DNA from 4 places in the Brevibacillus sp. AF8 genome. Region 3 is predicted to be linked to each of the others. Evidence: riboswitches for the same ligand, from Rfam matches in the RefSeq annotation. Region 3 holds a riboswitch; each other region holds the start of a gene.
The links. Region 3 has a riboswitch for cobalamin ahead of metE (5-methyltetrahydropteroyltriglutamate--homocysteine S-methyltransferase). Riboswitches for the same ligand answer to the same signal wherever they lie in the genome.
Positions count from the first base shown of each region.

Region 1: it holds a riboswitch for cobalamin, as region 3 does, so the genes downstream of both, KB186_RS17625 (energy-coupling factor ABC transporter permease) here and metE (5-methyltetrahydropteroyltriglutamate--homocysteine S-methyltransferase) in region 3, are expected to answer to the same signal.
Region 2: it holds a riboswitch for cobalamin, as region 3 does, so the genes downstream of both, KB186_RS19620 (ABC transporter substrate-binding protein) here and metE (5-methyltetrahydropteroyltriglutamate--homocysteine S-methyltransferase) in region 3, are expected to answer to the same signal.
Region 4: it holds a riboswitch for cobalamin, as region 3 does, so the genes downstream of both, KB186_RS12755 (ABC transporter substrate-binding protein) here and metE (5-methyltetrahydropteroyltriglutamate--homocysteine S-methyltransferase) in region 3, are expected to answer to the same signal.

Region 1 covers NZ_JAGQDN010000013.1:128,006-135,815, forward strand. The annotation lists gene KB186_RS17610 (spore germination protein) at 1-718, opposite strand, end outside; gene KB186_RS17615 (GerAB/ArcD/ProY family transporter) at 708-1,808, opposite strand; gene KB186_RS17620 (quinone-dependent dihydroorotate dehydrogenase) at 1,960-3,051, shown strand; cobalamin riboswitch at 3,185-3,378, shown strand; gene KB186_RS17625 (energy-coupling factor ABC transporter permease) at 3,522-4,286, shown strand; gene KB186_RS17630 (energy-coupling factor ABC transporter substrate-binding protein) at 4,283-4,567, shown strand; gene cbiQ (cobalt ECF transporter T component CbiQ) at 4,564-5,361, shown strand; gene KB186_RS17640 (energy-coupling factor ABC transporter ATP-binding protein) at 5,358-6,206, shown strand; gene KB186_RS17645 (hypothetical protein) at 6,262-6,426, shown strand; gene KB186_RS17650 (hypothetical protein) at 6,613-7,107, shown strand; gene KB186_RS17655 (delta-aminolevulinic acid dehydratase) at 7,308-7,810, shown strand, end outside.
Region 2 covers NZ_JAGQDN010000016.1:67,381-75,190, forward strand. The annotation lists gene KB186_RS19595 (ABC transporter substrate-binding protein) at 1-1,650, shown strand, start outside; gene KB186_RS19600 (ABC transporter permease) at 1,743-2,753, shown strand; gene KB186_RS19605 (ABC transporter permease) at 2,770-3,675, shown strand; gene KB186_RS19610 (alpha/beta fold hydrolase) at 3,731-4,501, opposite strand; gene KB186_RS19615 (M24 family metallopeptidase) at 4,626-5,717, shown strand; cobalamin riboswitch at 5,734-5,933, shown strand; gene KB186_RS19620 (ABC transporter substrate-binding protein) at 6,103-7,122, shown strand; gene KB186_RS19625 (FecCD family ABC transporter permease) at 7,147-7,810, shown strand, end outside.
Region 3 covers NZ_JAGQDN010000001.1:432,077-439,886, forward strand. The annotation lists gene KB186_RS01530 (alpha-ketoacid dehydrogenase subunit beta) at 12-1,046, opposite strand; gene KB186_RS01535 (thiamine pyrophosphate-dependent dehydrogenase E1 component subunit alpha) at 1,074-2,072, opposite strand; gene KB186_RS01540 (acyl-CoA thioesterase) at 2,396-2,890, opposite strand; gene metE (5-methyltetrahydropteroyltriglutamate--homocysteine S-methyltransferase) at 2,905-5,187, opposite strand; cobalamin riboswitch at 5,333-5,531, opposite strand; gene nrdF (class 1b ribonucleoside-diphosphate reductase subunit beta) at 5,618-6,568, opposite strand; gene nrdE (class 1b ribonucleoside-diphosphate reductase subunit alpha) at 6,624-7,810, opposite strand, start outside.
Region 4 covers NZ_JAGQDN010000008.1:9,832-17,641, forward strand. The annotation lists gene KB186_RS12745 (ABC transporter ATP-binding protein) at 1-499, opposite strand, end outside; gene KB186_RS12750 (FecCD family ABC transporter permease) at 509-1,546, opposite strand; gene KB186_RS12755 (ABC transporter substrate-binding protein) at 1,548-2,543, opposite strand; cobalamin riboswitch at 2,700-2,848, opposite strand; gene KB186_RS12760 (MBL fold metallo-hydrolase) at 2,998-3,942, opposite strand; gene KB186_RS12765 (pyridoxamine 5'-phosphate oxidase family protein) at 4,100-4,684, shown strand; gene KB186_RS12770 (MerR family transcriptional regulator) at 4,732-5,490, opposite strand; gene KB186_RS12775 (hypothetical protein) at 5,626-5,796, shown strand; gene KB186_RS12780 (manganese-dependent inorganic pyrophosphatase) at 5,847-6,779, opposite strand; gene KB186_RS12785 (metallophosphoesterase family protein) at 6,923-7,696, shown strand; gene KB186_RS12790 (PepSY domain-containing protein) at 7,726-7,810, opposite strand, start outside.

The DNA.
Region 1 (7,810 bases), on a different contig from region 3:
GTGCTACGATTGCCAAAGGTGAGCCGTCTACCAATACGACCACTTTCCCTTGCAGCAGCATGTAAATTGCATAGTCAGGACGTCCCGTATAATCAACTAACGGAAACAGCGAATGAGTATTGTCACTGAGTAATTTCTCCAGGATAGCGCTATTCAAGATTTTTTTTGACCGACAATTGAGGAGCCTCTCGCGCATCATCTCCACGAGATCCGAAGATACTCCATCTGTGATATACAGCATCGCAACTCTTGTACGCGAGCGTGTTCCGAGAATAAAAGGCTCATAGGCCAGGGTAATGGTTCGCATACGCTTGCGAATGAGAGCTACGTTCGTGGAGAGATCCTCGACGAAGCCGTCGCGTGGACCTTTGATCGATATTTCTGTATTGGCTTCCTCAGGACCGCGCTCTGGCCGATTGGAGATATCCCAGGCGAATGGCGGGGAGTCTCCGATGAAAATCAGCAAATCTCCTGCAAACAGTCGCTCCACCCACAACTCTGGATTCGTAAAAAGCGGGAAAAGAGGCAAGGAACGCAAATCACCAATAGCCAGGAATCGCTCCAATTGCGGCAATGCCGTATCTTGTAATTGACGAACGTCTGCAAGTCCTTCGCAATAAAGCATCAATACAGGCTGGTCCTCGGTTGTGACTGTTCGCATAAAAACGACGTCCGCACAATGCGCGAATTTTTCCCGCAGTTCCTCTTCAAGGGTCATGGCCTATTCCCTCCTGTCTGGATGGCTTGCGCAGAGTAACCAGCATGAGTGCGAGAGTAATCACAACGATAATGACTAGGTAAAGCGGATAGTATACGTGCGTCAGAAATGATACGAACTGCATGTCGCTGTATGGGAGGCTGGTAAAGGCGATCATGCTTCCGCCTAGAAAAATCATCATGAATCTGCGTTCTTTTTGGGTACGGATGGTGAGTAAATCTCCCAAGAGCAGCAAGCAAATCGTGATGCGTATAAAAGCCCCAGCGAGCCATTGGAAAATGGAGAAAAACTCCATGTTCTCGATGTCTTTTCCAATCGTGAGTAGCCGCCATTGCTCAAATGCCGGAAAGCGTTGGCGCGCAGACTCTATAGGTCCAAATTCCGCAATAGCCCCTGTCAACGGACTGAGTGTCAGCAGAAGCGTGATGCCGAGCATGACCAAAAAGTGTACGAGGCGCAAGGGCTTACGTACATGAGGTTGGAGCAATAGCAGCAGAAACATCTCTGAAATACCGCCGCCTACATAGAGCATCCCGTGAAGAAGAGGACCATACCCATGCTGGAAAAGCGGCAACAAAAGACTATAATCCTTTTTAGGAATATTGCCAAAAGCGATGAAAAATCCGAGCAAAACCACGACAGGCAACAAGATTCCTGCTGTGATTCCTACGGAGGTTATTCCCCCGATAGACGCGAGTATGCATAAACCCATTAAGGCTAATGCGGTCACCCACTCGGGTGTTCGAGGCAAGTAGTTGACGGTCGTCCATGTCTGGGTATCGATTAGATTGGTTAGGGCCATCATGTACAGGCAGACCATGATCGGGGTGAGCAACAGATGGCTGACGATTTTTCCTGAGCGTTGCGCAAGCCATTCATGCAAAGACTGTTGCTTCGTACTTCGATTAACCACAAACAGCAAGTACGCCCAGAAGGAAAAAGGGATACCGGCAATCAACACGCTCAACCAAGCATCTCTTCCGGCTTTACTCAATAAGAGGGGGATAACGGTTACGTGGTTCGTAATGCCGATCGTCAGCATCATCACCATAATGGCTTGACCAATCCCGATTTTTCCGTCCACTTTCATGAAAGACTTATCCCCCTGTGCGTGGTGGTGCTGTTAGGATTTGCCTGCTTGGCTGGAAATATGTATCACGTATAAAGGTTACATCCTCCCGAAAAAGTATGGTATTCTACTATGAGGTAAAAAGGTAGAAACGGAGTAAGGAGTGCAGCCGATGTATCAGCTCATAAGAAAATATCTGTTCCAGCAAGATGCGGAAGAGATTCACGAAAAGACAATTGGTGCCTTAAGGCTGGTGGAGGATTCTGCTCCAGGCAAAAGCATCCTGAAGATGATCTATCAGGTAAAAGACCAGCGGTTGGAGAATAAGCTGTGGGGAATGACGTTTCCGAATCCAGTCGGACTTGCAGCCGGTTTTGATAAAAATGCAGAAGTCTACCATGCGTTGGGTGCCCTTGGTTTTGGATTTGTGGAAATCGGGACATTGACGCCGCAGGGGCAGCCAGGCAATCCGAAGCCCCGATTGTTCCGATTGCCGGAACATCAAGCTGTCATTAACCGAATGGGCTTCAACAATCATGGTGCGTATTTGGCTTCCCAGCATTTGGTCGATTACGCATACTCAGATGTTCCGATTGGGATTAACATTGGGAAAAACAAAGTAACGCCGAATGAAGAAGCGGCCGTCGACTATAGCAAATGTATGGACATGCTCTATGCATACGGTCACTATTTCGTCATTAACATCAGCTCTCCGAACACCCCGAATCTGCGTGACTTGCAGGAAACAGAGAGCTTGCGTCATTTGGTGCGTGCAGTAAGGGAAAAGGCAACCGAAATGGAAGCGCGTTCCATCAAGAAAAAGCCGATTTTGTTGAAAGTAGCGCCAGACATGTCAGATGAGCACATGCGCGATGTGGTTCACGCTGCTGTAGAAGAAGGCATTTCCGGAATTATTGCTACCAATACGACACTGTCACGCGAGGCGGTTTCCGGACATCGATTTGCCGAGGAAGCGGGCGGCTTGAGCGGAAGACCTCTTACAGAGCGTTCCACGGCTTGGGTGAAGGAGATTTATCAAGAAGTAGGAGATAAGGTACCAATTATTGGTGTCGGCGGTATTTATAACGGGGAAGACGCCTACGCGAAAATCCGGGCAGGAGCTAGTCTCGTTCAGGTGTATACAGGGATGATTTATCAGGGCCCAGGTATCGCCAAGCAAATCAACAAAAAACTGCTGAAGCTCATGCAACGCGATGGCTTTAAACATATTAGTGAAGTGATTGGCGTAGACGCAAAAGAATAGATAGAACAAAGTATGCATAGGTCGATGGCTCCGTTTGTAAGGGTCATCGACTTATGCGTTTTCGCTTATATTCTTCCGATTTATGTAGTGATCCGGTATAATGATGTGGGACAAACATGAATTGTCAGTCAATTGCATATAGTCGGCGTTAGGTGCCTTTATGTGACGCATAAAGGGTAACAGGGAATCGGGTGAAAGTCCCGAGCGGTCCCGCCACTGTAACCAGGGAGCTCTCTTTGAGAAGGAAACCACTCATTTTCGTATGGGGAAGGACAAGGAGCGCATGGATCTGGAAGCCAGGAGACCTACCTAGTAGCCACACCCACAGAACCTTCGCGGAAAGGAGCGGTGAATACGAGGCAATGAGGCTGTCTAGTCAGTCTGTTGTTTTGTGTGCACATCTCGTCCATTGATGGATGGGATTTTTTTGTTTGGAGGAAAGAACGAAAGTGAGTGAAGGAGGAATGAACATGAATCGATCTCGTCTCGTATCTACTTGTCTGATGATCGCGGGCTTCGTCCTGTATTTTTTGCTCAATGAACCTGAGACAGGACACGCGATGCACATCATGGAAGGGTATTTGCCTTTATCCTGGGCCTTATTTTGGTGGGCTGTCTTCTTGCCATTTTTTATTCTTGGGATTCGCTCGATTAACAAAATTGTAAAAGAACATCCCGAAATGAAGCTCCTAATTGGCGTTGCAGGAGCGTTTGCCTTTGTTTTATCTGCACTGAAAATCCCTTCGGTTACAGGCAGCAGCTCTCACCCGACTGGAACGGGCCTCGGTGCCATTATGTTTGGACCTTTTGCGATGTCTGTGCTAGGGAGCATGGTGCTCTTGTTTCAAGCCCTGCTATTGGCGCATGGAGGTTTGACTACGCTAGGGGCGAATGCTGTATCTATGGCAGTGGTAGGACCAATGGTGGCATACGGAATCTATCGGTTGATCATGAAAGTGGCAGGAAGCCAGCGACTGGCGGTTTTTGCGGCGGCGGCTTTGGCTGATCTCGCTACCTATGTAGTGACTTCGCTTCAACTGGCACTCGCATTTCCAGCTGAATCTGGCGGAGTGTTGGCCTCGTTTGCCAAATTCGCAGGAATTTTTGCATTCACGCAAGTACCGCTCGCCATCAGTGAAGGTCTGTTGACCGTTCTTGTTTGGAACTGGTTGTTATCTTACAACGCAAAAGAGCTTACACAGCTTCGTTTGCTCAAACGGGAGGAATCGCTGTGAAAAAAGGATGGAACTGGCTTTTACTCATTGGAGTAATCGTACTGGCTATTGTCCCGCTGTTGCTGGTTCAGGATTCGGAATTTGGCGGCGCAGATGGCGTGGCAGAGGAAGCGATCAAGGAAATCGCCCCGAACTACGAACCGTGGTTCCAGCCGCTGATAGAGCCGCCAGGGGGAGAGACGGAGAGTCTATTGTTTGCGGTGCAGGCGGCGTTGGGAGCGGGAGTGGTTGGCTACGCCGTGGGCTTGTACAAAGGCCGGTTGGATAAGCGGAAAAAATGAACGGACTGCAGCTTGATTCTCTCTCTTATCAAAACAGGCTGAAACGTCTGCCGCCTGCTCATAAGCTATTACTGGCGAGCGCATTGTTACTGCTCGTCCTGGTAGGACATGTATGGATGCAGATGGCTGTCGCTGTGTGGATGACGGTATGGGTAGTGGTGTATGCCCGGATTCCTGTCCGTATCTATTTTACCTTTATGATCGTGTCGCTCTCGTTTTTCGCTGCGGGGCTTCCTGCTCTACTGGTTGAAGGGGCGAGAGCAGGAGAAGTGCAGGTCCAGGTCGCGGCAGCATGGGAGCTGGGTTCTTATGTGCTCTATGTGCCGATGTCGTCCTTCAGTAAAGCTTGGATCTTGTTTTGGCGTACCATGGCGAGCTTATCCTGCTTTGCTTTCATTTTGTTTACCGTGCCGTTTGCTGAAATTTTGCAGGTGCTTCGCCGGCTACGTATGCCTGTCCTTGTAACTGACTTATTAATGATCATGTATCGGTTTATTTTTGTGTTGGTAACGATTTCTCATCAGCTCTGGATTGCCCAACGTTCGCGCGGAGGTCATCGCGGCTTCCGAGCGACGCTTCGGGATGCAGGGGTTCTCGTTGCGCAATTGTTTGTCAGAGCAATGCGCAAATACGAAGCCTTGCACAAAGGAATGGCGGCTAGGGGCTTTGGGGAGAGCATGCAGGTGCTCTCGTTTCATACCCACTCCCGCTCGCGCCGCTATGAGTGGGAGGCAATCGCAGGCTGTATGCTGCTGGTGCTGCTTGAGTGGTGGACAGGAGGTTGGCGGTTATGACATCACGGTTGTTGGAGTTCATCGATTTGCAGTACACGTATCCGGGAGGGCGGGGACCTGTCCTGACAGGGCTGTCCTTATGGATTCCTGAGGGGAAGAAATGTGTTCTTTTGGGACGGAATGGCTGTGGGAAGTCGACTTTGTTCTTGCATGGAAACGGAATCATCGAGCCACAGCAGGGACAAGTGCTGTGGAAAGGAAAACCGCTTGTCTACAAACGAGCCGCATTGCAAGAGATGACGCAAAAGGTGGGCTTGGTCTTTCAAGATCCCGAGCATCAGTTGATCGCAAGCACGGTCGCAGAAGATATATCCTACGGTTTATGCAATCAGAAGCTGCCTGTGGAAGTAATCCGGGCAAAGGTAGAAAAGGTGCTGGATGCATTCGGGTTGAGAGAGCTGGCAGAAACTCCGATTCATCATTTGAGCCTGGGACAAAAACGGAGGCTGGCGCTCGCGGGGGTCATGGTCATGGAGCCAGAGCTTTTGCTATTGGACGAGCCTACTGCGTATTTGGATCGCTATCAGACCAAAAATTTGCTGCGGGAGCTCGAAGCCATTCACCGGCAAGGAACAACTGTTTTGATGGCAACACACGATATGGATATTGCCTTTGAATGGGCCGAGTGGATTTGCATCATGGATGCAGGCAGGCTTGTGTTCGCGGGAGATCCGCAGGAGGCATTGGAAAACAGAGCCATGCTGGAGAGCCTTCATCTGGGTATGCCGTTGCTCGTTGATGTGTGGGAGGCACTGCCTGAGCAGTGGAAGCGCGAGTTGGGCGGACATATTCCGCGTTCGGTGAATGAACTGCGTGAAATGCTCCGTGTTCAGCGGGTGTGGTGAATGGAGTGGGCGCTTTCGGGTAAGCTAACCCCAAAAAGCCATGGAGGTACGCAGTATGGAACATGACTCTGTCTCGAGTTCATCTGTCCCAAATCATCAGGAAAAAGGAGTCCCTCGCCAAGTAAAGGATGAATTGATGTATCAGGTGTTGGAGAAAGACATGACCACCGCTGAACAGGAAAAGAAGATAAAGGATGATTACCTAAAAGGAAAGGCGTAAATTTGCGCCAAGAAGCCCTTCTCGCCACAAAAAGGCGTGAAGGGCTTTTGGACGTCTTAGGTAAGAGAGGGATTTGATTCTCGCTGAAAAAGTAAGAAGATTTGTACGGATTTTGTAGGGATATGTCATTTCATCACGAATAACGTAAAGAAGGCACTTACTTACAATGGGAGAAGTGATGAGGTTGTGATTTCAACTTTGAATAAGACGCTATGCGTTCAGCAACTCGTAGAAAAGTTAAGAGACAAGCAGCTTCTTCATGTACCAATCGCTGATCTTCGAGAATCCAATAAAGCGTTGTATGAATACGTCAATGAGCTCAATGACTCGATTGCGATCATTCCGACCACGATTAATTCTGTCATTACAGGCGTCATCCGCTTCCAGGAAGGGTATTTTATTACCTTGGGCATGCTCATCTGGAAAGACGCCAACAAAAAAGGGGCATTCAAAGAAGGGACGTTTCTTTTTTACAAGCATGACGCTCATGATTCGATTGAGGATTGCGTTCATGTTACCAATTCCATCGAGAATCACAATCTGATGGAAAGCCTATTCTTTGCGTGCTGCGAGAGCAAGGATGGCGATTCCGTGCTTTCCTATTCGCATATCGAGCATGCGATCACATACGGAGAGCTGTATCGTGATATGAAGACCAAAATCAAAAAAGGGTTTGCGTAATGAGGGAAACTTTACATGCCAAGTTTTGGGTGATATACTACTGAAAATTTATAAAATATTCCAATTGAAGAGGAGTTTTCCTACTTGATGATTATGAAGTAACGTCTTGCTATTCACCAGTTGGCCCGACCCCCTCCACGTAAATGGTTTTGTTTTCCTACAAATAAAAACCACTTACAACCAAATGGAGGAATATCACGATGAGTAAACCTGAAATGAATGTTGCCTTAGTAATTGGTCCGGATACGGATTTGGATAGCCAAGCAATCCGAAATACACTTGAGTATTTTGGAGCTCGAGTCTTTACGTACTGGATTGGTCGACCAAACGATTTGATTGATGTATTGAATGGTACCGACCTTTACCCAAATACCGATATGATTGTTCTGAATTTCCATGGAGATGAGGGTAGCCTCATTATGCCAGAGCTAGGCGAGGACGTTTACGAGGAAGGAGAACCAAAGGGTGACTTTGGCTCTGACGAGGTTAGACGTTTTGCCAAGTTGGATGGAAAAATCGTGTTAGGTAACGGATGCTCGCTTGGTGATCTCGAATTAGCGAAGGCCTTTCTGGACAGTGGTTGCCATACGTATATCGGGCCAGATGATTACCCGGACGGAAATTCTGCGCTGATGTTCGCCCTGCGCTTTTTCTACGAGGTAATTCAAAACAAGAAAAGCGTGGAAGCAGCTTTTCGAATTGC
Region 2 (7,810 bases), on a different contig from region 3:
AAGAGGGTTCTCTCCGCAACCATGACTAGCCTAGTGGCGCTGGCCATGCTGATTGCAGGATGCTCTAGCACTTCTACGACACAAGCGCCGGCAGAACAACCAAAGACAGAAACTCCGGCACCTGCAACTGAGCCTGCAAAAACTGGACCGAAGCAATTAATCGTCGGTCGCGGTGCAGACACAAAAGGGCTTGACCCAATCACGCAAACAGATGGTGAGACATTTAAGGTAACCGAGAACGTTATGGATACATTGATTGGCTTTGCGGATGGCTCAACAGAGCTCGCTCCATCGTTGGCTGAGAAATGGGAAGTAACTCCTGATGGTCTCGTTTATACGCTGAAACTGAGATCAGGCGTGAAATTCCACGATGGAACTGATTTCAATGCAGAGGCGGTCAAATACAACTTTGAACGCTGGAGCGACAAGAGCCATCCACAGCATTCACCAGAGGGCTTCGAGTACTACGTAAGCCAATTTGGTGGTTACAAGGGTGACGCGACTCATATCATCAAATCCGTGGAAGCAGTCGATCCGACCACTGTAAAATTCACGTTGAATCGTCCACTGGCTCCATTCCTTGCCAACCTGGCAATGTCTCCTTTCGCGATTGGCTCGCCTGAGGCATTGAAAAAGGATGTTAAGAAATTTAATGAGCATCCAATCGGTACAGGACCTTTCAAATTCGTAGAGTGGAAGCGCAACGACACCATCACACTCGAGAAAAACCCTGATTACTGGAACCCAGGATATCCGAAGCTGGATAAATTGGTGTTCAAGGTCATCCCAGAAAACACTGCACGTCTGACTGCATTGGCATCTGGTGAAATTGACTTGATGGATGGTCTAAACACAGACGATATCCCGGCAGTAAAAGACAATAAAGACTTGCAACTCTTCCTTCGTCCTACTAATAACATTGGATACATCGGCTTTAACGTAGAGAAGAAGCCACTCGACAATCCAAAAGTTCGTGAAGCTATTGCTTATGCGATTAACAAACCTGAAATCGTAACTGCCTTCTTCGATGGGGTTGGAGAACCAGCAGTCAACCCAATGCCAAAAACAATGTGGGGACATAACAACGATATTAAAGATCGTGAGTTCAACCTCGATAAAGCAAAACAATTGCTGGCCGAAGCAGGACATCCAAACGGTTTTAAAATCAAGTTTTGGGCAATGCCAGTTCCACGTCCGTACATGCCAGAGGGTGTGAAGATTGCAGAAGCAATCCAGCAAGACCTGAAGAAAATCGGGGTTGATGCTGAGATCGTGACGATGGAATGGGCAACGTATTTGGAAAAGACTCGTTTGGGTGAGCAAGAAATGTTCATGCTTGGTTGGACAGGTGACAATGGCGACCCTGACAACTTCCTGGCTGTCTTGCTCGACAAAAATAACATCGGAAGCAACAACTATACACGCTGGGCAAACGAAGAAGCACATCAATTGATGATGAAAGCACAGTCCACTCCAGACCAAGCAGAGCGCGAAAAAATGTACAAACAAGTACAAGAGATCATCTTCAAAGATGTGCCAATGGTTCCGCTGGCACACTCTACACCAGCATTGGCAGGAAAAGCGAATATCATAGATTACAACCCGCATCCAAAAGGGTCTGAAAGTTTGGAAAAGGTAGATTTCAAGTAAGCTGATTCATCGTAAAAGGGTAAGAGGAGTGCATACCTCTTCTTACCCTTCTTTCATTATTTGGCGATTATTTTATGCAGGAAGGCGAGGAGATGGCATTGCTAGCTTACAGCATTCGAAGAATTTTAATGCTCATTCCTGTCTTAGTGGGCATGTCAATCATCGTTTTTTCCATTATTCGTGCCATCCCTGGTGATCCGGCTTTGACGATTTTGGGAGAAAAGGCAACACCACAAGCGATTGCAGACATACGAGAAGCGTTGGGATTGAATAATCCGTGGTACATACAGTATTTCGATTATATGAAAGATATTTTGAGCGGAAATCTTGGGGAATCGTTACAAACGAATGCGCCGATTTCAGATGAAATCATGCCTTATTTGGCGGCGACGACTGAACTTACGATTGTGAGTATGCTGATTGCGGTGTTTATCGGTGTAAATGCAGGGATTCTTTCTGCGTGGAAGCAAAACTCCTGGTTTGACTACTGTGCGATGTTGATCGCCTTGGTTGGTGTATCCATGCCAATTTTTTGGCTAGGTTTGATGGAGCAGTGGGTGTTTGCCCAAGAGCTGAAATGGCTGCCATCAGTTGGTCGCGACGATTCGCGTAATCCCGTAGAGGCCATTACGCACTTTTATATACTGGATACGATGATGGCTGGTCGCTGGGATCAGCTATGGGAAGTTATCAAGCATTTGATCCTGCCAGGCATTGCATTAGGTACGATCCCGATGGCGATCATTGCACGTATCACTCGTTCGAGCATGCTGGAAGTCATGCGTGCCGACTACGTCAGAACCGCTCGTGCAAAAGGGCTGACACAGTTTTGGGTCGTGTACAAGCATGCGCTGAAAAATGCAATGATCCCTGTTTTGACGGTAATTGGTTTGCAAACAGGGTTGCTGCTGGGTGGAGCTGTTTTGACAGAGACGATCTTCGGATGGCCAGGTGTCGGTCGTTATATTGTGACCGCCATTGGAAACCGTGACTATCCGGTTATCCAATCCGGTATCCTTGTGATCGCGACGATTTTCGTCCTGATCAATCTCTTGGTCGACCTTCTGTATGCCTATATCGATCCTCGCATCAAATATCGCTAAGGAGGGACGAAGAGACATGGCACAACCACAATTACAACCACAAGATCAGGTAGTACCTTTAAAAGTGAAGCAAGAAGAAGTAGTCTCTCCTTGGAAGGATGCATGGAGGACACTACGAAAAAACAAGCTGGCGTTGGTGGGCTTCGGGATTATTTTGTTTTTCATTGTTGTGGCGGTATTAGCTCCATGGATTGCTCCGTATCCGTACGACGAAGGTCAGCTCGTAATGAAAAACAAGCCCCCTTCCGAAGAGCATTGGTTTGGAACAGATTACAATGGTCGTGATGTGTTTAGTCGCGTTATTTATGGGGCACAAATCTCCCTGTGGGTAGGGACGTTCTCTGTCATTGGCTCCGTTCTCGCAGGGACCTTGCTCGGTCTTTTGGCAGGATATTATGGCAGATGGATTGATACGATCATTTCGCGTCTCTTTGATATTATGCTTGCATTTCCAAGTATTCTTTTGGCAATCGCTGTCGTTGCCATCTTGGGGCCTTCTTTGCAAAACGCCTTGATTGCCATTGCGATTATTAACATTCCGACATTTGGACGGCTAGTACGTGCCCGTGTATTGAGTTTGAAGGAAGAAGAATTCGTCATGGCGGCACGGGCAATCGGAATGAAAAATTCCCGGATTATCATGCAGCATATTTTGCCGAACAGTCTCGCACCAATCATTGTGACCGGGACAATGGGGATCGCAACAGCGATTATCGAAGCAGCTGCACTTGGCTTTCTTGGACTGGGAGCACAAGCGCCAGAACCAGAATGGGGAAAAATGCTCGCTGATTCACGTCAGTACATTCAGAAAGCACCATGGACCGTTATTTTTCCGGGGCTCTCTATCATGCTGACCGTTCTCGGCTTTAACTTGATTGGGGACGGCCTGCGCGATGCACTTGACCCGCGGATGAAAAGCTAGTCCAATCGCAAAAAGACAGAAGGGAATGTGATGCCGTCCTTCTGTCTTTTCTTGTTTATTCTTCTTCCATGAAGGTGCGGCACAACTGATTGAAAGCAGGAGCAGCTTTCGTGATGACTTGATGCTTTACGTTCGGGATCATTTCGAGTCTTGCTTTTGGCAATTTCATGCTAAGCGTCTGCGCATAATGGTGCATCCGTTGATCACGTTCGCCATAGGCAAGTAAAATCGGAAGCTGGATGTTGCTCAGGCGCTCTGTACATTGATATCGATGTCCGGCAGCGTAAAGGTATTTCACGCTAGTAGGATCTGTTTTGGAGGCGTGTGCCGTCCATTTTTCGCGCATTTCTGGGTTATCGACATGTGAGGAAGCAATGGAACGGGCAAGAAGAGGAACTCCGTGAAGCATCGACAACGCCTGGGCCATCCAAAATCGTCCATGTAAATACAGGTCATTCACTTCGGAAAATCCGCTCACGAGTATACCGCCTTGTGCATGATCAGGATAGCGAAGACAATATTCAAGGGCGATAGAGGCACCTTGGGAGTAGCCCAAAATAAAGGGACGCTCAATGCCGAGTGCCGGGATCAGCTTATGGAGCCGTTCTGCCAACTCCCCAATGGAAAAGGGCTTCTCCATCGGAGAACTGTCGCCATGTCCGGGTAAATCAGGGACAATGAGCTGATATGTATCTGCGAGTGTTTGCTGATAAACAAAATTGATAGAGCCGATACATGGCGCATGGATACACAATAACGGCTGGCCTTTTCCTGATATGTGAAAAGCAAACTGTTTGCCATCCTGATGGACGAGTATTTGTTCCATTTTCATTTTCACCCCACTTATAGGTTGTCCGATCCAAGGGAGATTTTTCAATTGAACTCTTCTTTTTTTGATGGGGAAGTGGTATTCTCGCAATAGAATAATTGGTGAAAGCAGGGTGAAGAAGTTGTTTCAAGAGCGCATTTCGAAGCTCCACACGTTTTTGACAGAGCAAGAGCTGAACGCGGTGTTGATTACCTCTCCCAAGCACGTCTACTATTTGACCGGATTTTTTACTGACCCGCATGAACGTTTTATGGGTCTTGTTATTCCTGCTGAGGGAAAGCCTTCCTTGATTGTACCTGCTCTTGATCGTGAAGCAGCGGCAGAAGCTTCGTTCGTTCAAGATATCCATACACATACGGATATCCAAAACCCGTATGAAATTCTCAAGCAAGTGTTGCCAGCGAACTTGGCGAAGCTCGGTATTGAGAAAAGTCATATGACTGTCGAGCGCTATGAAGCACTTGGACAAGTTGTTCTGGCGTCAAGCTATGTGGACGTGGAAGAGCCTCTCCGTGAAATGCGTTTGATCAAATCCGCGGATGAAGTGGATCGTCTGAAACACGCTGTTCAGTTGGTCGAGGATTCCTTGCGGGAGACCCTGAAGAAAGTTCAGAAAGGCATGACCGAGACAGAAATCGTAGCTGAGCTGGAATTCCAGATGAAGCGCTTGGGCGCAGAAGGCCCATCCTTTACGTCCATGGTATTGGCAGGGGAGAAGTCGGCACTTCCACACGGAAAGCCAGGAACCCGCCAGGTGCAAGAAGGCGACTTGCTTTTGTTTGATATCGGAGTAGCTGCAAACGGATATGTATCCGATATTACTCGTACCTTTGCTGTAGGCGAGATCAGTGCCCAGCTGCAAGAGATTTACGAGACGGTATTGGCGGCCAACGAAGCGGCAATTGCTGAGATTCGTCCGGGTGTGACCTTTGCGCATTTGGATAAAACCGCTCGCGATGTCATCACTGCAAAAGGCTACGGTGAATACTTCATGCACCGTCTTGGGCACGGACTTGGGATGGACGTACATGAATATCCATCTGTTCACAGCCAGAACCAAGAAGTGCTTCGACCAGGGATGGTTTTTACGATCGAGCCGGGCATCTATTTGCCAGGTGTAGGCGGCGTGCGGATTGAAGACGATGTATTGGTTACGGAAACGGGCGTTGAAATACTCACGCAGTTCCCGAAAAAACTGACTTCCATCAACTAATGAAGAAATCATAAAAATTGAATACGTATCGAATGGTGCTGGATGGCATATGCCGTCAGCTTAAAAGGGAAGTCCGGTGAGAAACCGGCGCGGTCCCGCCACTGTAACGAGGAGTGCCTAGCAAATAGCCACTGTTTTTTGGAAGACAAAAAATGGGAAGGTAGCTGGGTGTGTTGATCCGTAAGCCAGGAGACCTGCCATGCGATCCTATACAATCGACCCACGAGGATGGGGCAGATGTGGAAGCAGTCTATGAAAGGGCGCCTTTATGCCTGCTTATAGTTATATCTACGTTTGTCATGCACCTCCCGATTGAAATGGGGGGTGCTTTTTTGTGGAGGATTTGGTTCAAGCCATCATTTCCAAACAGAAAAGAGGATTACAGATGATGAAGGCAAACAAAACGCATACAGTAATAAAAGGACTAGCTTTCGGTATTATGACAGCTGCCATGCTTTTGGTTTCGGCATGCGGCTCCACTACGACAACACAGGCTCCAGCCAAAACAGAACAAACAGCTGCTCCAGCAGCAGAAGGCAAGCCAGTAACACTAACCAATAATGGTATCGAAATGACTTATCCAACAGCACCTGAGCGTGCAGTGACTTTGAACCAGCACGTCACCGAAATCATGCTGGCATTGGGCCTTGCTGATAAAATGGTCGGAACTGCTTACCTGGATGATAAAATCCTTCCTGAGTTAAAAGCAGATTACGACAAGATTCCGGTACTGTCTGACAAGTATCCTACGAAAGAAGTGCTGCTGGCAGCGAACCCAGACTTTGTCTACGCCGGATGGAAAAGTGGATTCGGCGAGAAGGGCGTAGGATCGATGCAAGATTTGGAAAAGGTTGGCATCAAATCGTATCTGCAAGCGTCATCTAGCATGCCTGGTCCGACTATCGACGATGTGTTTGCGGACATTACGAACATTGGACGCATTTTCCGTGTGGAGGACAAAGCCAATGATTTGATCCATAAAATGAAGAGTGAAATGGATCAAACCATGAGCAAAATTGGCAAGATTGACGAGCCACTAAAAGTGTTCGTGTACGACAACGGGGAAGATAAACCATTCACAGCAGCCAACAACTACATGACATCCTTAATCAAAAATGCAGGCGGTAAGAACATTTTTGACGATATTCAAAAGGGGTGGGCAGAGGTAAGTTGGGAACAAGTAGTAAGTCGCAATCCAGACGTGATTATTATCGTAGATTACGGGGACAGAACCGTCGAGCAAAAACGCAATTTCCTTTTGAGTAAAAAAGAATTGGCGGATATCCCGGCGATTAAAAATCAACGACTAATGGTATTGCCTTTGTCCGCAGCTTCTGAAGGTGTTCGAGCACCGATTGCGCTGAAAATTTTGGCGGAAGGACTCTACCCGGATAAATTCAAATAGAGTACGCCCCTTTTAAGGGAGGGAATAGCACTGCAACAGATCAAGTTACCTTATATCATCATTACTTTACTGGTCGGACTTTTCCTCTCGATTACGTTCGCAGTTACCCTGGGATCAGTAGAGATTAAGCCGACTACGGTATGGAAAATCGCCTTATCAAAAATTCCGATGTTGACCCAATGGATCGAAGTGGATTGGTCCAAAGGTGAGCAAACGATTATTTGGGATATTCGCTTTCCTCGTGTACTCTTGGGGGCAATCGTCGGCGCAGGTCTGTCTGTCGTGGGAGTAGCGATTCAATCGTTGGTTCGCAACTCCCTGGCTGACCCGTATGTGTTAGGCGTATCTTCAGGTGCTTCGGTTGGCGCTACCTCGGTAATTATTTTTGGAGCATTCAGCATGTACGGGCAGTATGCGCTATCCTTTGGCGCTTTTACAGGCTCCCTTGTGTCCATCATTCTTATTTTTACGCTATCCCGTATTGGTGGACAAAACTCGACGGTACGCCTGCTCATGGCTGGAATTGCGATATCTGCGATCTTGTCGGCCATTACCAGTCTGCTTGTTTTTTCAGCGCCAAATGAGCATGGAATTGGGACGGTTCTGTTTTGGTTAAGTGGCAGTCTGGCTGGCGGGAAATGGGAGTACCTGACGATCCCTACAATGATTGTCGTCATCTGTCTCATCG
Region 3 (7,810 bases):
TTCGTTCTGAATCAGACACTCAACAGCGATTTGTCGCCAAGCAGTTCGGATACCACTTGAATCACCGTTTGTGGCGTCGGTAAGTACAGGTCCTCCAGCACAGGTGAGAACGGAACCGGGGTATGCGGTGCTGTAATCCGCTTGATCGGCGCATCCAGACTGTCGAAGCCTTTATCCGCGACCAAGGCCGCGATGTCGGTCGCAATGCTGCAGCGTGGATTTGCCTCGTCGATGACAATCAGCCGATTCGTCTTTTGAACGGACCCCAAGATCGCATCCTCATCGAGCGGCGACAGGCTGCGCGGATCGACGACCTCCGTTTCAATTCCTTTCCTGGCGAGCAGCTCCGCCGCCTCCAAGGCTGTATGCACCTGTTTACCAACCGCGACGATCGTCAAATCCGAACCGGCCCGCTTGATGTCCGCCTTGCCAATCGGAATTGTGTAATAACCGTCTGGCACCTCCCCCGTCATGTTGTATAGCGTTTTATCCTCAAAAAAGATTACGGGGTCATTGTCCTCGATGGCTGCCAGCAGCAGCCCTTTCGCGTCAGCAGGTGTGGACGGGACCACCACTTTAATGCCAGGAATGGCCGTGAACAGAGCATAAAGGCTTTGCGAATGCTGCGCCGCCGCCCGGAATCCGGCGCCGTGCGTCGTGCGGATCGTAACCGGCACCTGTGCTTTGCCGCCAAACATGTACCGGAACTTGGCTCCCTGGTTCAACACCTGGTCCAGGCAACTCCCAATGAAATCGTTGAACATCAATTCGGCAATCGGGCGAAGACCAGTGGTCGCAGCAGCCATCGCCGCCCCGATATAGCCCGCTTCGGTAATCGGGGTATCCAGCACCCGCTCTCTTCCGAACTCCTGGACGAGGCCTTTCGTTACCCCGAGAACGCCTCCCCATGCCTCTTCATCCTGCAAATGGTCGACCTGTGCCCCGCCAGCTACATCCTCGCCCATCAAAATCACGTTTTCGTCTCTGCGCATCGCCAGTTTCATCGCCTCGTTGATTGCCTGCGACATGCTCATTTTTTTGGTCATGTTCCTTCCTCCTTTGCTATCGTTTTTTCAGTACGACACGTATACGTCTGTCAGCAGTTCGGACGGCTCCGGGTACGGACTGTTTTCCGAAAACGCGACTGCTTCCTCGACCGCCTTGTCAACCGCAGCTTCGATTTCATCCAACTCGTTTTCAGTAAACAGCTTTCCGGAGAGCAAATCGTTCCGGAATTTCCTGATCGCATCTATTTCCGACAAATGCGCCTTCTTGTCTTCTTCTTTTTTGTATTTCTGGGCGTCGCCCTCAAAGTGGCCGTAGTTGCGGTACGTCACGCACTCGATCAGAGTCGGCCCCTCTCCCCGGCGGGCACGCTCGATCGCTTCCTGTGCAGCCTGATAAACGGCCAGTACATCCTTGCCATCCACTCGGATGCCGGGAATATTGTAGGCGATCGCACGGTCCGCAATGGTTTTGCAGCTGGAGGCGTACGAAAACGGCGTGGCTTCCCCATATCCGTTGTTCTCTGCTACAAACACGGCGGGCAGCTTCCAAATGGCTGCCAGGTTGATCCCCTCATGGAACGTCCCCTGGTTGTTCGCTCCGTCACCAAAGAAACATACGCTTACAGCGCCTGTCTGCTTGTACTTGGCAGTCAAAGCGGCTCCGCAAGCAAGCGGATAGCCTCCACCGACAATGCCGTTCGCCCCGAGCATTCCTTTGTCCAAATCCGCAATGTGCATGGAGCCTCCCTTCCCTTTGCAAAGTCCCGTGGCTCTACCGTAAATCTCCGCCATCATTCCATTCAGATCGCACCCCTTTGCGATGCAGTGTCCGTGCCCGCGATGCGTGCTGGTAATGGTATCGCTGTCGTCCAGGTGCGCGCAAAGCCCGACCGCGATGGCCTCCTCCCCCGCGTATAAATGGACGAAACCGGGTATTTTCCCTTGGCCGAACAGGTCGTGCACCTTGTCCTCGAACTTCCGGATCTCCAGCATTTTTTGGTACATCCAAGCGGCCTTTTCGCGGGACAACGGAATCCCTTTGACTTGCTGATCCACTTTCGTCATTTACGTGTCTCCTCCTCGAACATGTTTTATTGAGGTCCAGCCTTTGACTCAAGGGATATCGCAAAAAGTATGCCAACCGCCGAAGCAGGTCACATTGCGGTTTTTTGTAACCGCTTTACTTTTTGGGGGGAACAAAAGTGGACACCTGTCTCGTTTTGTCTCCTTTTGTACACTGGCTCACCGCATACCTTTGGACGGATAAGGGGTACGGCGAGGGATGAATTTTTGGAAATGGGTAATGTTTGCGAATAAAATAAGGAAGCCTCCGGTAACCTGTCGCAAACAAGTTAACCGAAGGCTTCTATGTAGCACGGTGTTTCTCCTTACCTCTCTTCCTTCCGCTTCCTTCTCAATACATGGCGTTCCTTCGCTTTTTCATACTGTATCCGCTCTTCTTCTGTACCAGGAATGACACCAGGCACGCTCGTCGGCTTTCCTTGATCGTCGCGGGCAATCATCGTCAGATACGCACGGGCTGTCATCCGCTTTTCTCCGGTCAACAAGTTCTCCGCTTCCACTCTCACGAATACTTCCATCGATGTCTTATGGGTCCAGGTGACATATGCCTCCAGGTTGAGTGCTTCCCCCGTCTTGATTGGCGCTAGAAAATCAAAGGAATCGCTGGACGCAGTGACAACAGGCTTACGGCAATGCCGCATGGCTGCGATGCAGGCGATCTTGTCAACGTATGCCATGACTTTCCCGCCGAAAATGGTATGGTGGTGATTGGTATCCGGCGGCAAGACGAGATCAGTCAAAAAGGTTCTCGATTGTTGGATCGGTCGCGCTTCTGTCATCATTTGTGTGGCTCCTCTCATCGTGTGCACCTTCCCTACTGGGCTGTCAAACGACTCCGAATCGCTTTGGTTGCCGCAACCATGTTTCGCAATGACTGAACGGTTTCTTCTCTCCCTCTTGTCTTCAGCCCGCAATCCGGGTTAATCCAAAATTGATCAGGTGGAAGTACTTGTACACCTCGGGCTACCATATCTTCCATCTCAGAGACAGCTGGAACTCGGGGGCTATGGATATCGTATACGCCGAGCCCGATGCCTTTGTCATATGTACCTGTTTCGAACACTGACACGAGCTCTCCGTGGCTGCGGGAAGTCTCAATCGAAATCACATCGGCATCGAGCTCACTGATGACATCCATGAAATCATGGAATTCGCAGTAGCACATATGTGTATGAATCTGTGTGCTCGGCGCAACGGTAGAGGTCGCTAGACGAAACGCTCTGACTGCCCATTCGAGATAAGCGGCTTGCTCTTCTTTTTTGAGCGGAAGTCCTTCGCGCAGCGCTGGTTCATCGACTTGAATCATGAGAATCCCCGCTTCTTCCAAGGCTTCTACTTCCTTTCGCAATGCCAAGGCAATTTGTTCGCACACTTCTTCTCTGGAGACATCTACCCGAGCAAACGACCAGTTCAAAATGGTTGCTGGGCCCGTTAACATGCCCTTCATTGGTTTGTCGGTCAATGATTTTGCATACACACTTTCCTTGACCGTCATTGGTGCCACAAACTCTACATCTCCGTAAATAATAGGAGGCTTGACGCAGCGGGAGCCATATGATTGCACCCAGCCGTTTTTCGTGAACAAAAAGCCATCGAGCTTTTCGCCAAAATACTCAACCATATCTGTTCGTTCGAACTCACCATGGACCAGGACATCCAGTCCGAGCTCTTCTTGGATCTTGATCCATTCCTTGATTTGCGCCTGAATGAAAGCATCGTATTGCTCCACTGTCCAACTCCCTTTTTTAAACTGTTGTCGGGCTTGGCGAACCTCTGCCGTCTGCGGGAAGCTTCCGATTGTGGTAGTTGGCAGCAGTGGCAACTTCCACGTATTTTGTTGAATCTCTCGACGTTCGGGATAAGGAACACTTCTTTCAAGTTTTGCAGTAGCGATTTGACGTAAAGCATTCTTTACTTCTCCCCGATTCCTCGCTGGGGATAATGCTAGCTTCAGCAAGTCCGCTTCATTTTGGGCGATCTCTTTTGATATAACATATTTACCGTATCGGAATCCTTGGACTAAAAGCTGTACTTCCCCCAGTTTTTCGTCGGAAAACGCCAATGCAGGCATGACTTCCTCTGGCAAACCGCTCTCTGCCTCAACCGTTACCGGTACATGCAACAAACTACTGGACGGCTGCAGCCACAGCTTTTCGAGCGGAACAATCTCGGAAATTTCTTTGACCAGCTCCCATTTCTCCTCAATGGATGCACGCCATATGTTTCGACCGTCGATGATTCCCGCTGCGAGAATCTTTTCTGCTGGAAACCCGTGTTTTTTCAGATTGGTTAGATTTCGCTTCGATCCGTGTACAAAATCAAGACCGATTCCTTTTACCGGTAAGGAAACCAGCTCCTCATACCAATCCACTGCTTCAAAATAGGTTTGCAGCATGCACTGCAGATGTGGTAGAGCTTGACCCATTTGCGCATAGATACGCTTGATGAGGGCGCGTTCTTGCTCCGAAACATCCAGTACAAATGCAGGCTCATCGATTTGCACCCATTCCACACCGTGCAGCTCCAACTCCTGGAGAACGTCTATGTAGAGCGGTACGAGTTGATCCACGACGATCTCCAATTCGTTTTTCTCATATCCTTTGGACAATTTGACAAACGTATACGGGCCTACAATGACGGGCTTTCCGATGATGCCATACTTTTCTTTGGCCTCCAAATATGCCTGGAGAGGCTTGTTCTCGGTTATGGTTGGTTGTCGTTCCCCGAATTCCGGGACGATATAATGGTAGTTCGTGTTAAACCATTTCGTCATTTCGCTGGCGACAGCTTCTTTCGAACCGCGAGCCATGGCGAAGTATGTCGCTAATGAAACCGGGCCGCCCTCGTATTCATAGCGCTTGGGGACCAATCCAAACATCACAGCCATATCCAGCATGTGATCGTAGTACGTAAAGTCACCTACAGGGATCAGCTCGACCCCTTTTTCCTGCTGAACCAACAGGTTTTGGTGACGGATTTGCTCCATTTGCTGAACCAGGCTTGCCTCATCGAGGGTGCCAGCCCAAAATGCTTCCAATGCCTTTTTCCACTCGCGGTTCTTCCCGATCCGTGGATATCCCAAATTGCTGCTTTTCATGAGCTTCCTCTCCATTCTTCATTCGATCCTGACTTGAATCCGCCCAATAAAAAAGGCATCTCCAACGATCAAAAAGAACGTTAGAAATGCCAAATAAGCACTGAGATCACAGCATCCTAACACCTCCCTATCTCCCGTAGGTTAAGCAGTGTCGTCGAAACAGGCAGGTCTCCTGACTTTGGGATCATCATCTGCACATGCCTTCCCAATCCGTTTGGATCAGTGGCTGATAAATGTGCCGACTCCCCACATACAGTGGCGGGACCGTGTCGGATTCTCACCGACTTCCCTTTTCATCCTTGGTCGAGCTTGATAACCAAAGAACCTGTTCCCACTCTTATGAAATTGTCATGGTTCTGTGAAGTGCCCCCTTAAACGAGCAGGGCAGCATACTGTTCATACAGTAACACAGATTCCATTTTTTGTCATACTAAAATCTAAAATCATCGTCCGTCAATGGTTCTACGTTTAGCGTGCGGACATAACCATTTCCTTTTTTCGAGAAGAAGTCATGCTGCTTCGTCTGCGTACGAATTCCGTTCAGCACGATTGGGTTCACTTCTTCCTCCGGGAAAAGCGGGTCCAGCCCCAAATTCATCAATGCCTTGTTCGCGTTGTAGCGCACGTAGGCATGAACCTCGTCAGCCAATCCGATTTCCGTATACAACGAAGTCGTATAGGCCTCTTCATTTTCTTGCAGCTCATGCAAAAGGGCATACAGCTCCTCTTTTGCTGCGGTCTGCTCGACCACACTCAGACCTTGATAGACTTCTTGCGCGAGAACGCCGACATAGAGTCCATGGATGCTCTCGTCGCGAACAATCAAATCGATAATTTCCCCGCTGCTTGTCATCTTTCCTTGACCCGCCAAATAGAGCGGATAGAAGAAGCCGCTGTAAAACAGATAACTTTCCAGGAAGACGGACGCTACCATCGCCATATACAAATCTTTCGGTTTCTCAATTTCTTGATAGCGTTTCGAGATGAGGGCCGCTTTCTTTTGCAGATGTGGATTATTTTCTACCCACGAAAAAATACCGTCAATCTCTTCTGTCGATGCCAGCGTGGTAAAAATACTGCTGTACGATTTGGCATGGATTTGCTCCATCATGCCCATGAAGGCGAGAACCGCTTTTCTTTGCAGTCCATCGACATGCTCCATGATTTTCGGCATCCCTACTCCACCTTGAACCGTATCCAGCAAGGTGAGACCGCCCAATACTTTTTTATACGTGTCCCGTTCAGTTGCACTGAGCTCCATCCAGGCCATCTTGTCATCTGATAGCGGAATCTCATCATCCGTCCAGAACTGCATGATGTTTTGATTCCAAAACGTCATCGTAAAATCGTCGTCCGGCCTGTTCCAATTGACTGCTTTCATATGGCGTTCCTCTTCTCTTTTTGCTTGATGCTTTTCCTTTTATGAATCGCGTTCACTAAACCGCGCAGCTAATGCACTCTTCTACAGTCAAATGCTTCGTACGCGTATAGTAGAGTGACTTCAGACCTTTTTTCGCTGCGTAAATGTAATAGCGAGCCAGTTCTCTGGTTGAAATGTTGCTGTTCACGTGCAGCACAGTCGATATTCCTTGGTCGATGTGCTCTTGAATTTCGGCAATCAGATCAATTACTTTGAATTGATCGATCACATATGCCGATTTGTAGTAAAAATAGTTTTCCTGCGACAAGTACGGCATCGGGTAATACGTCGTAGAGTTGGCATACGTTCTCGTTTCGATATGCTCAACGATTGGCATCACGCTAGAAGTCGCATTCTGAATGTAGGAAATGCTCTGTGTCGGTGCAATCGCCAAACGATACGCATGGTAAACGCCATGCTTTTGCACCTTTTGCTGTAGCTCCGCCCAATCCTCTGGCGTCGGAATGTGCATTCCTTCAAAGAGAAGCTTTGCTTTTTCCGTCCGTGGGCTGTAGTCATTCGTCACGTACTTGTTAAAATAAGTGCCCTTTGCATATTCCGATTGTTCAAAGCCCAAGAAGGTCTTGCCTGTTTCCTTGGCAATTTCCATGCTTTTTTCCAAGGAGTAGAAGTTCATCATCATGAAAAACGTACGGGCGAAATCTCTCGCTTCTTCACTTTCGTAAGCGATTTTGTTCTTTGCCAGATAACCGTTCAGGTTCATCGCACCGAGACCTACTGAGTGCAGCTCGCGGTTAGCCTTTTGAACGCCTGGAGCGTTTTCTACACGCGTCATGTCACTTACGGCTGTAATGGCTTCGATTCCTTCGTGGACAGATTCACGGATCATTTTGCGTTCCATCACGTTGACAATATTGAGAGATGCCAGATTGCAGCTAATATCGCGACGGATGATGTCCATCTCGCCGTAATTGGTGATCGTCGAAGTCTCCTGCAGCTGGAAGATTTCCGTGCACAGGTTGGACATTTTCACCGAGCCGAGATCTTTCAGGGCATGATTGTTGTTCGCATTCGTTTTGTTCATGATGTACGGATAGCCTGATTCCATTTGGATCATCGCGATTTTGGTCAACATCTCGCGTGCGCTCATCACGGTCTTTTTCTTGATGCGATCGTTTGCCAGGAGCTCCTCGTACATGTCATCGAGGTCCATATCATCCAGATGCACGCCGTATTCTTTGT
Region 4 (7,810 bases), on a different contig from region 3:
AAGTCGTGGGTTCATCCAGCAATAGCACCTGTGGTCGCTGGATCAATGCCTTCCCCAAAGCCACGCGCTGCTTTTCCCCACCGCTCAACTGATCCAGTGTGCGCTCTTCCAAATGTTCAAGACCCAGCAGCTGTACGATTTCATCAATGAGCGATGCGACATCCTGCTTTTCTTCGCCCAGCCAATTTTGGTAAGGAAAGCGTCCCATCTCCAACACCTCTCGGACACGAAAGCCGACTGGCGGCAGACCCTCTTGCTCCAAAACAGCCAGTATTTTGGCAAGCTCTTTGCGTGGATAGGAAAGAAGCTTTTTCTCCTGAAGCAAAATGTCTCCGGCATCCGCCTTGATGACTCCTGAAATCATTTTCAGCAAGGTGGATTTACCGCTTCCATTGGGCCCGATGATGCCAAAAAATTCTCCCTTGTCCACGCAAAAATCGATTCCGTGCAAAACTGGCGTATCCTGATACGATTTCTGCAAGCTGCGCACATTGATCATAAGCTTACGTTACCTCTTCCTAAAGCGTTTATTTTGCTTCAATAAATAAGCGAAAAACGGTGCTCCCAGAAATGCTGTCACGACACCGAGCGGGATTTCTGTGGGACTTAGCAGCATTCTGGCGAGAGTGTCGGCCCACAGCACATAGATGCCACCGCAGATCGCAGCCATCGGCAGCAAAATACGGTGGTCAGGACCAACCAGCATACGGACGAGGTGCGGTACCACCAGGCCAACGAACCCGATAATTCCCGCGATAGAAACCGCTGCTGCCGTCAGAAGAGTCGAGACGACCAGAACCACCATCTTTGTTCGATCCACATGGACGCCGAGATGCGCAGCCTGCCGCTCGCCCAATGCAAAAAGGTTCAAGGAACGCGCATAGCTCACCAGCACCATTCCACCGATGACCAAGTACGGAATCAAGACGTACGTAAAGGCCCAGCCCCGAAATGACAGGCTGCCCATCAGCCAGAACACGATCTCATTGACCGTCTGATCGGATAGCGAAACCATAAAGGAAACGAGTGAGCCGAGAAAAGCCTGCACCACAACTCCAGACAAAATCAGGGTCTCTGTTTGGAGCTTTCCTTGCGTGTTTGCGAGTCCGAGTACGATCCATAGACTGAGCAGTCCTGTAAGAAATGCGACGACAGGCGTGCTCCATGCACCCAAAAAGCTGATTTGCAAGCCAAACAGGATTAAAAAGGCCGCTCCGACAGCAGAACCTGATGCCACGCCCATCGTAAACGGATCGGCGAGCGGATTGCGCAAAACTCCCTGAAAGCCCGCTCCCGCAAGCGACAAGCAAGCCCCAATCAAGACAGCCAATACAACGCGTGGAAAACGAACCTTCATGACAATTTGCTCAGATGACTCCGGCCACGTTACGGCAATCCAGTCAGAGAAGCCCGGGATCTGCTGGAGCAGGATGAGCCATACTTGTGAGATCGGAAGTTGTGCCGCCCCCATCGAGATGCTGATGACTATTGATGCCAGCAGGACGAGACAACTGACTCCTCCCCATATGAACAATCGTTTCTTCATTTTATTTCACCAAGTCAGGGTAAATCGCCTTGGCTACTTCGATCAAGCCTTGTGTAATGCGCGGACCAGGGCGGGACAAAATATTTTGGTCCATGCCAAAGATTTGTTTTTCACGAATCGCCTTCATTTTATCCCAACCATTGCGATTCGCGATCATATCCTCCAGCTTGACGCCGGTCTTTTCATCGGTAATTCCGCTCGCATACAAAATGACGTCTGGGTCGTTTTGCAAAATCTTTTCTTCACTGATCGGATTCCAGCCTTGGGTGTCAGAAGCAATATTTGTCGCTCCAGCCAGTGTGATGAGTTCGTCCATGAACTCGCCTTTTCCGACTGTCCAGCCTGGGGAGAATTCCAGGTATACCTTTTTCTTCTGTTCCGGTTTTACATTTTTCACTGCATCTTCAACGTACGCGATGTCTTTCTTCATTTGCGCGACGACTTTTTCGGCTTGTTCCTGTGTATTCGTGATAACTCCCATTGTTAAAACATTGTTAAGGATGTCATCCATCTTTGTCGGATGAGTAATGTAGACGGGCATTCCGAGAGATTTTAGCTTGTCAGCCACTGGCTTCTCCATCGAAATCCCACCGACGACCATATCCGGCGTTTGAGCGAGAATGGCTTCTTCATTCGGTTTGACGACGCCGCCAATTTTCGGCTTTGCCTTCGCCGCTTCTGGATAATCGTCATAGTCTGAGACAGCTACGATCCGATCTTCCAAGCCTAATGCGAACAATATCTCTGTCTCGGCAGGTGATGTTGAGACGATTCGCTCAGGAGCTTTTGCAAAGGTTACTTCTTTTCCAGTCGCATCCGTGACTGTCAATGGATACGTTGTTTGTTTTGCAGGCTGCTCGGCCGCGCTCTCTTGCGGTGTTGTCTGCGGTGCACCTGTTTGTCCACCTGGTGCTGGCTGGCTGTTATCATTACCCGCACAACCCGCGAGGCTCGCCGCTACCAGTAGTGGGATCATGAATCGCAATGAACGTTTCATATGTAGAACTTCCTTTCTTCATGTCTGATTGACTGTACCTTCCAATAAAAAAAGCGACCCTTGCTTCCATTCGGAAATCAAAGGATCGGCACCTCAGGGCAAACAGACAGGATGGTCTGCTTCCTCAAATAGGCCGATCCTTTCCGCGAAGGCAACAGGCACGAAAACAAACAGGCAGGTCTCCTGGCTTACGGCTGAGGAACGAGCCGATTTACAGTGGCGGGACCGCGTCGGATTTTCACCGACTTCCCTTTTCACCCGATCTTTTTAAGAAAAGACGAGGCACCTATTTGCTGTTACGTTTGAAATTGTCACAGTCCATGATTCATCCTACATCATAGCATTCCTTGGATGAAAAAAGAATGACAAACACGTAAGCCAATACTTTCTTGCCTAACTAAAAATGAAAAACGCCTGAACAAAAGGTTCAGGCAAATGTAAAGCTTTTCGCAGGCTACTCTCGTTTGTGCAAATAATCCAGAATGCCCATGGAGCATACTTGCAAATCGAGCTTGAGTACTTCGAAAACGTCGTGGTCACCACTGATGCCTTGTGACTGTAGATGATCCGAGATTCGTTCAAACAGCGTACGAGACAATTCTTCATAGGTTTGTCCAGCAGCAATCGCTGACTCTCCTTCCTCCACAAACACGGGGAGCCACTCACGTATTTGACGGTACACATCATCCACCTGCTCAGACATCCCATAATGACCAAAGTAAATGCGATTTAGCTTGCGTGCTTCAAAACGGCTTAGAGACGCTAGCATGGCATCTGGGTCAAACTGATTCGGCGAAGTAGATGGCAGCACGAGGTGTATGCCATCCTTTTGAAGCTGTGGATAAAGTACACCTGCCGTATCCCCTGTGAACATGCCGCGGCTTACGGGATCGTAGATGCTGAAATGATGATTGGCATGTCCCGGCGAATCCACAAACTCTAACACGCAATTTTCTCCGATCTTCAGTGTATCCCCGTCGCCGCGAATCAAAAGCCTCTCCTCAGAAACTGCCACGATCGGATCGAACAATCGATCAAAATCATCGTGATAAACCGCTCTCGCCCCTGCGATCAGTCGGCTCGGATCTACGAGATGACGTGCACCTTTCGGGTGGACGACGACCTTTGCGTTTGGACAATCCTTCAAAAACAGTCCTACTCCTCCTGCATGATCCAAATGAATATGTGTCACAATGATGTATTTTACTTGTTCCGGCGTATAACCGAGCTTGGCAAGACCGGCCTTGATGTATGGGACGGAGGGGCTTGGTCCTGTTTCGACCAAAGTCAGTTCTTCTTCAGCGATGACATAAGTCCCCGTACGCTCTGGCCAGCCCATATCGAAACCGTCTATTAAATGGATGCGCTCCCCTAAGTAAATAGGCTGTGATGATTGCATGTAAATGCTCCTCCTTTTCAAAAATCATTTTGTTGCGAGAATATTTACACTTTATCACCTATTTGGGAGGCGCTGGTGAAAAACAACACAAAATCTTCATATTTTTATCGTAATATAAGGGCAGTAAAAAAATTCCATTACTTGGAGGGGTGCAAAAATGGGTCAGCTTTTTTCTGAGTTACGACCTGAGCATGAGACGTTTATCAAGAAGCAACGAATGTTCTTTGTTGCCTCTGCTCCAATGGACACAGATGGTCACGTGAATCTTTCACCGAAAGGGTACGATTCTTTTCGCATCATATCGCCTACGGAGGTCGCCTATTTAGACCTGACTGGAAGCGGAAATGAAACCAGTGCTCATCTGCAGGAAAATGGCAGGATTACTCTTATGTTTTGTGCCTTTGAAGGCCCTCCTCTCATCATGCGCCTATTCGGCAAAGGAACGGTTATTCTCCCGGATACGCCTCGGTGGGATGAGCTCGTAAAGGACTTCCCTCTTCTGCCCGGCGCTCGTCAAATCATTTCCGTAAACGTACAGGAAGTAAAGACTTCTTGCGGCTGGGCCATCCCCTTCTATTCCTTTTCAAAAGAACGGGATACCCTTCAGAAATGGACCTTGGCGAAAGACGAAGAGGAACTGCTTGCTTATCAAAAGGAAAACAACGTAGTCAGCATGGATGGCTTGCCAACACCCTTGGGACAAAAGCTTTTCCCCGCAGTAGGTGGGGATAACGAAGCGTAAAACACAAAGAAGCTGCCTTTCTCGCAGCTTCTTTTTTGGAAACCTCTTTACTTGCTCGTATAAATCGCCACTGCATCGCGGAGAAACTCGGCTACACCTGGCTGCTCCTTGTCATAGTAAGCAGTAAAACGCGGGTCATCTACATACATCTGGGCCACACCTGCGTGGGCTTCCTTACTGTAGCTGTCCCAATAAAAACTCAGCCATTGACGGTGAAGATCTGCTGCTTTTTGCGCTAATTCATGAGCAGGGTCGCCTGTCGAAAAAGCCTGCGACAACGTCTCGTGCAGCTCTGCGTTCAATTTCTCCAGCGCGGCATATTGTTCTTCTGTCATGCCTTTGACCTTCTGATTCGATTTTTCGATTCGGTCACTTCCATATTTTGCACGAATTTCTTCTCCGTATTGCGCCTCGTTGTCGTCAATCAACTTTTGCTTGAAGCCTTCAAATTTTTGTTTGTCACTCATCGTTTTGGTCCCCTCTCTTTGTGCTAATGTCAAATCGACATTGGCGATTAACGCATCCAATTGCGCTCGCCTTTCCAGGAGCTTCTCGCGGTGCTCCAGCAGTGCCCGGTCAGCATCAAAGGTTGGTGAATCCAGGATCTCCTTGATTTCCTCCAAGCTCACCCCCAGCTCGCGGTAAAAAAGGATTTGCTGCAATCGATCAACCTCTTGCTGTCCGTAAATGCGATACCCTGACGAATTGATTCTCGCCGGCTTGAGAAGGTCAATTTCATCATAGTATCGGAGCGTCCGGGTGCTGACACCCGCCAGGAGTCCTAGCTTTTGCACCGTATATTCCATGTTCATTCCTCCTGACAAATTGATCGTACACATTTACGGACCGTCAATGTCAAATACATTTTCACAAAAAATTGGCGTTACTTCATTTTCATTATTTGCTAAAATATAGGTAAAGCCATACAAGGGGGGACTTCGATGCTCTATATCATCGGCTTCATTGTAGCTATAGTCGGTGCCGGATGGGGATTAACAGGGCTGCTCAGTCTTAAAGCGAGAGATAAACATGCCATCACCCATTACACTGATGATGCTTATGCCCAGCAAACCTTGTTCCAGATGCATAACAACCCTACCCAAGGCATGTAAAGATAAAAAATGGCTGCCCGCATCGTGTGCATGGCAGCCATCTTTCTTTTTTACAGAGCTTGGAATGTATCAGTCAATACCGGTACGATTTGCTTCTTGCGGGAGACAACGCCCTTCAGAACAGCTTTGTTGTCCACCAATGTTACTTGGTATGCTTTTTCTACTGCTTGTGTTGCACTGCCGAGTGCAATTGCAACAGAATCGTTATTCAAGATATCCGTTACAACAAATACAAACAGGTCCAAACCTTTTTCAGCGATGTTTGCGTTCATAGCTGCTTCCAGTTCGCTTTGGCGTGCAAGTACATCATTGACATCCACTGCATTAACTTGTGCGATTTCTACTTTCGCATTGCCCATTTGGAACTCTTTTGCATCCAATGTGAGCAATTGTGCGATTGTTTTGTCGCTCAGGTCTGCCCCCGCTTTGAGCATTTCCAGGCCGTATGCTTCCAGATTGACACCCGCGATTTCAGCCAGCTCATGAGCAGCCGCTACATCTTGCTCCGTGCACGTTGGGGATTTCAACAGCAACGTATCCGAAATGATAGCAGAAAGCATCAAGCCAGCCATCTCTTTAGGAATGTCTACGCCGTTTTCTTTGTACATTTTCTTCAAAATGGTAGTCGTGCATCCAACCGGCTCGGCACGGAAGTAGAGAGGATTGCTCGTCTCAAAGTTCGCAATACGGTGATGGTCGATCACTTCTACCACTTGCACTTGCTCAATGTCATTCGCGCTTTGTTGGCGCTCGTTGTGGTCTACAAGGATCACTTCATTAACTTCATTCGCCACTGTCTCTACGAGACGCGGTTCTTTTACTTGGAAGTAATTCAACACAAATGCCGTTTCGCTGCTGATTACACCCAGGCGTACAGGCTCTACATTTGCGCCCAGTTTTGTTTTCAAGTCAGCATACACAAGTGCTGAACAAATGGAATCTGTGTCTGGATTTTTATGACCGAAGATTAGTTTTTTTTCCATCATCCATACTCCTTAATCGTAATTTGGCTTCCAAATTATACCACAGCTTAGCGGATATGCCCAAGATACATTATAGGTTCAAACTCGGTCGTTGGAAATAAGGTTTTGAAGAACAATCCGTAATGAATGGGAGGCGAAATAAAATGAGAGTGGCAGCTTTATATGACATTCACGGGAATGTACCTGCCCTACATGCAACATTGGCAGAACTCGAAGTTGTGAAGCCTGATCTTATTGTCATCGGGGGAGACACCATCTCAGGCCCAATGCCCGTCCAAACACTTGAAATACTCTTCCAATTGGAGACACCTGTGCAATTCATTCGTGGTAATGGCGATCGTGAAGTACTCCTCACTTTTGACGGTGAGGCTCAGGCCTTGGAAATGTCCGATTCTGTGCGGGAAATCACGTCATGGGTTGCGGAGCAATTGAGCCGCTCTCATCGTGACTTTCTGTCGCAGCTCCCTCTTACCTACACGTTAACACGCGAGAATTATGAGGACGTACTTTTCTGCCATGCCATTCCCACCAATGATGAAGATATTTTCACCCCACTCACTCCTGATACAGTTGTGGCCACTTACTTTGAGCGGACGCTGCAACGAATCGTCATCTGCGGTCATACGCATGTCCAATTTGAACATCGCCTTGGCGATCTGCTTATCCTCAATGCAGGAAGTGTGGGCATGCCGTTTGCCAACAAACCAGGGGCATATTGGTTACTTCTTGATGGTGACAGCTACGAGCATCGCTTTACACCCTATGACGTAGAGGCTGCTGCAAAACAAATCGCTTCCACGAACTATCCACAAGCTCAGAAGTTTGCCGAAGAGAATGTCCGAAAGATACCTACGGCTCAAGAAGCAATGGAATTTTTAGAGGCACTTGCACAAAAAAACCGGCCCTCTGTTTATTGAGGGTCGGTTGAGAAGGATAGCTGCCTAGATTAATCGTCCCAGTCTACATCCAATACAGCGCCTGTTGTAGCGGAAATCTCCAAATCGACTTCCTGTCCTTTAGCCGTTTTCACT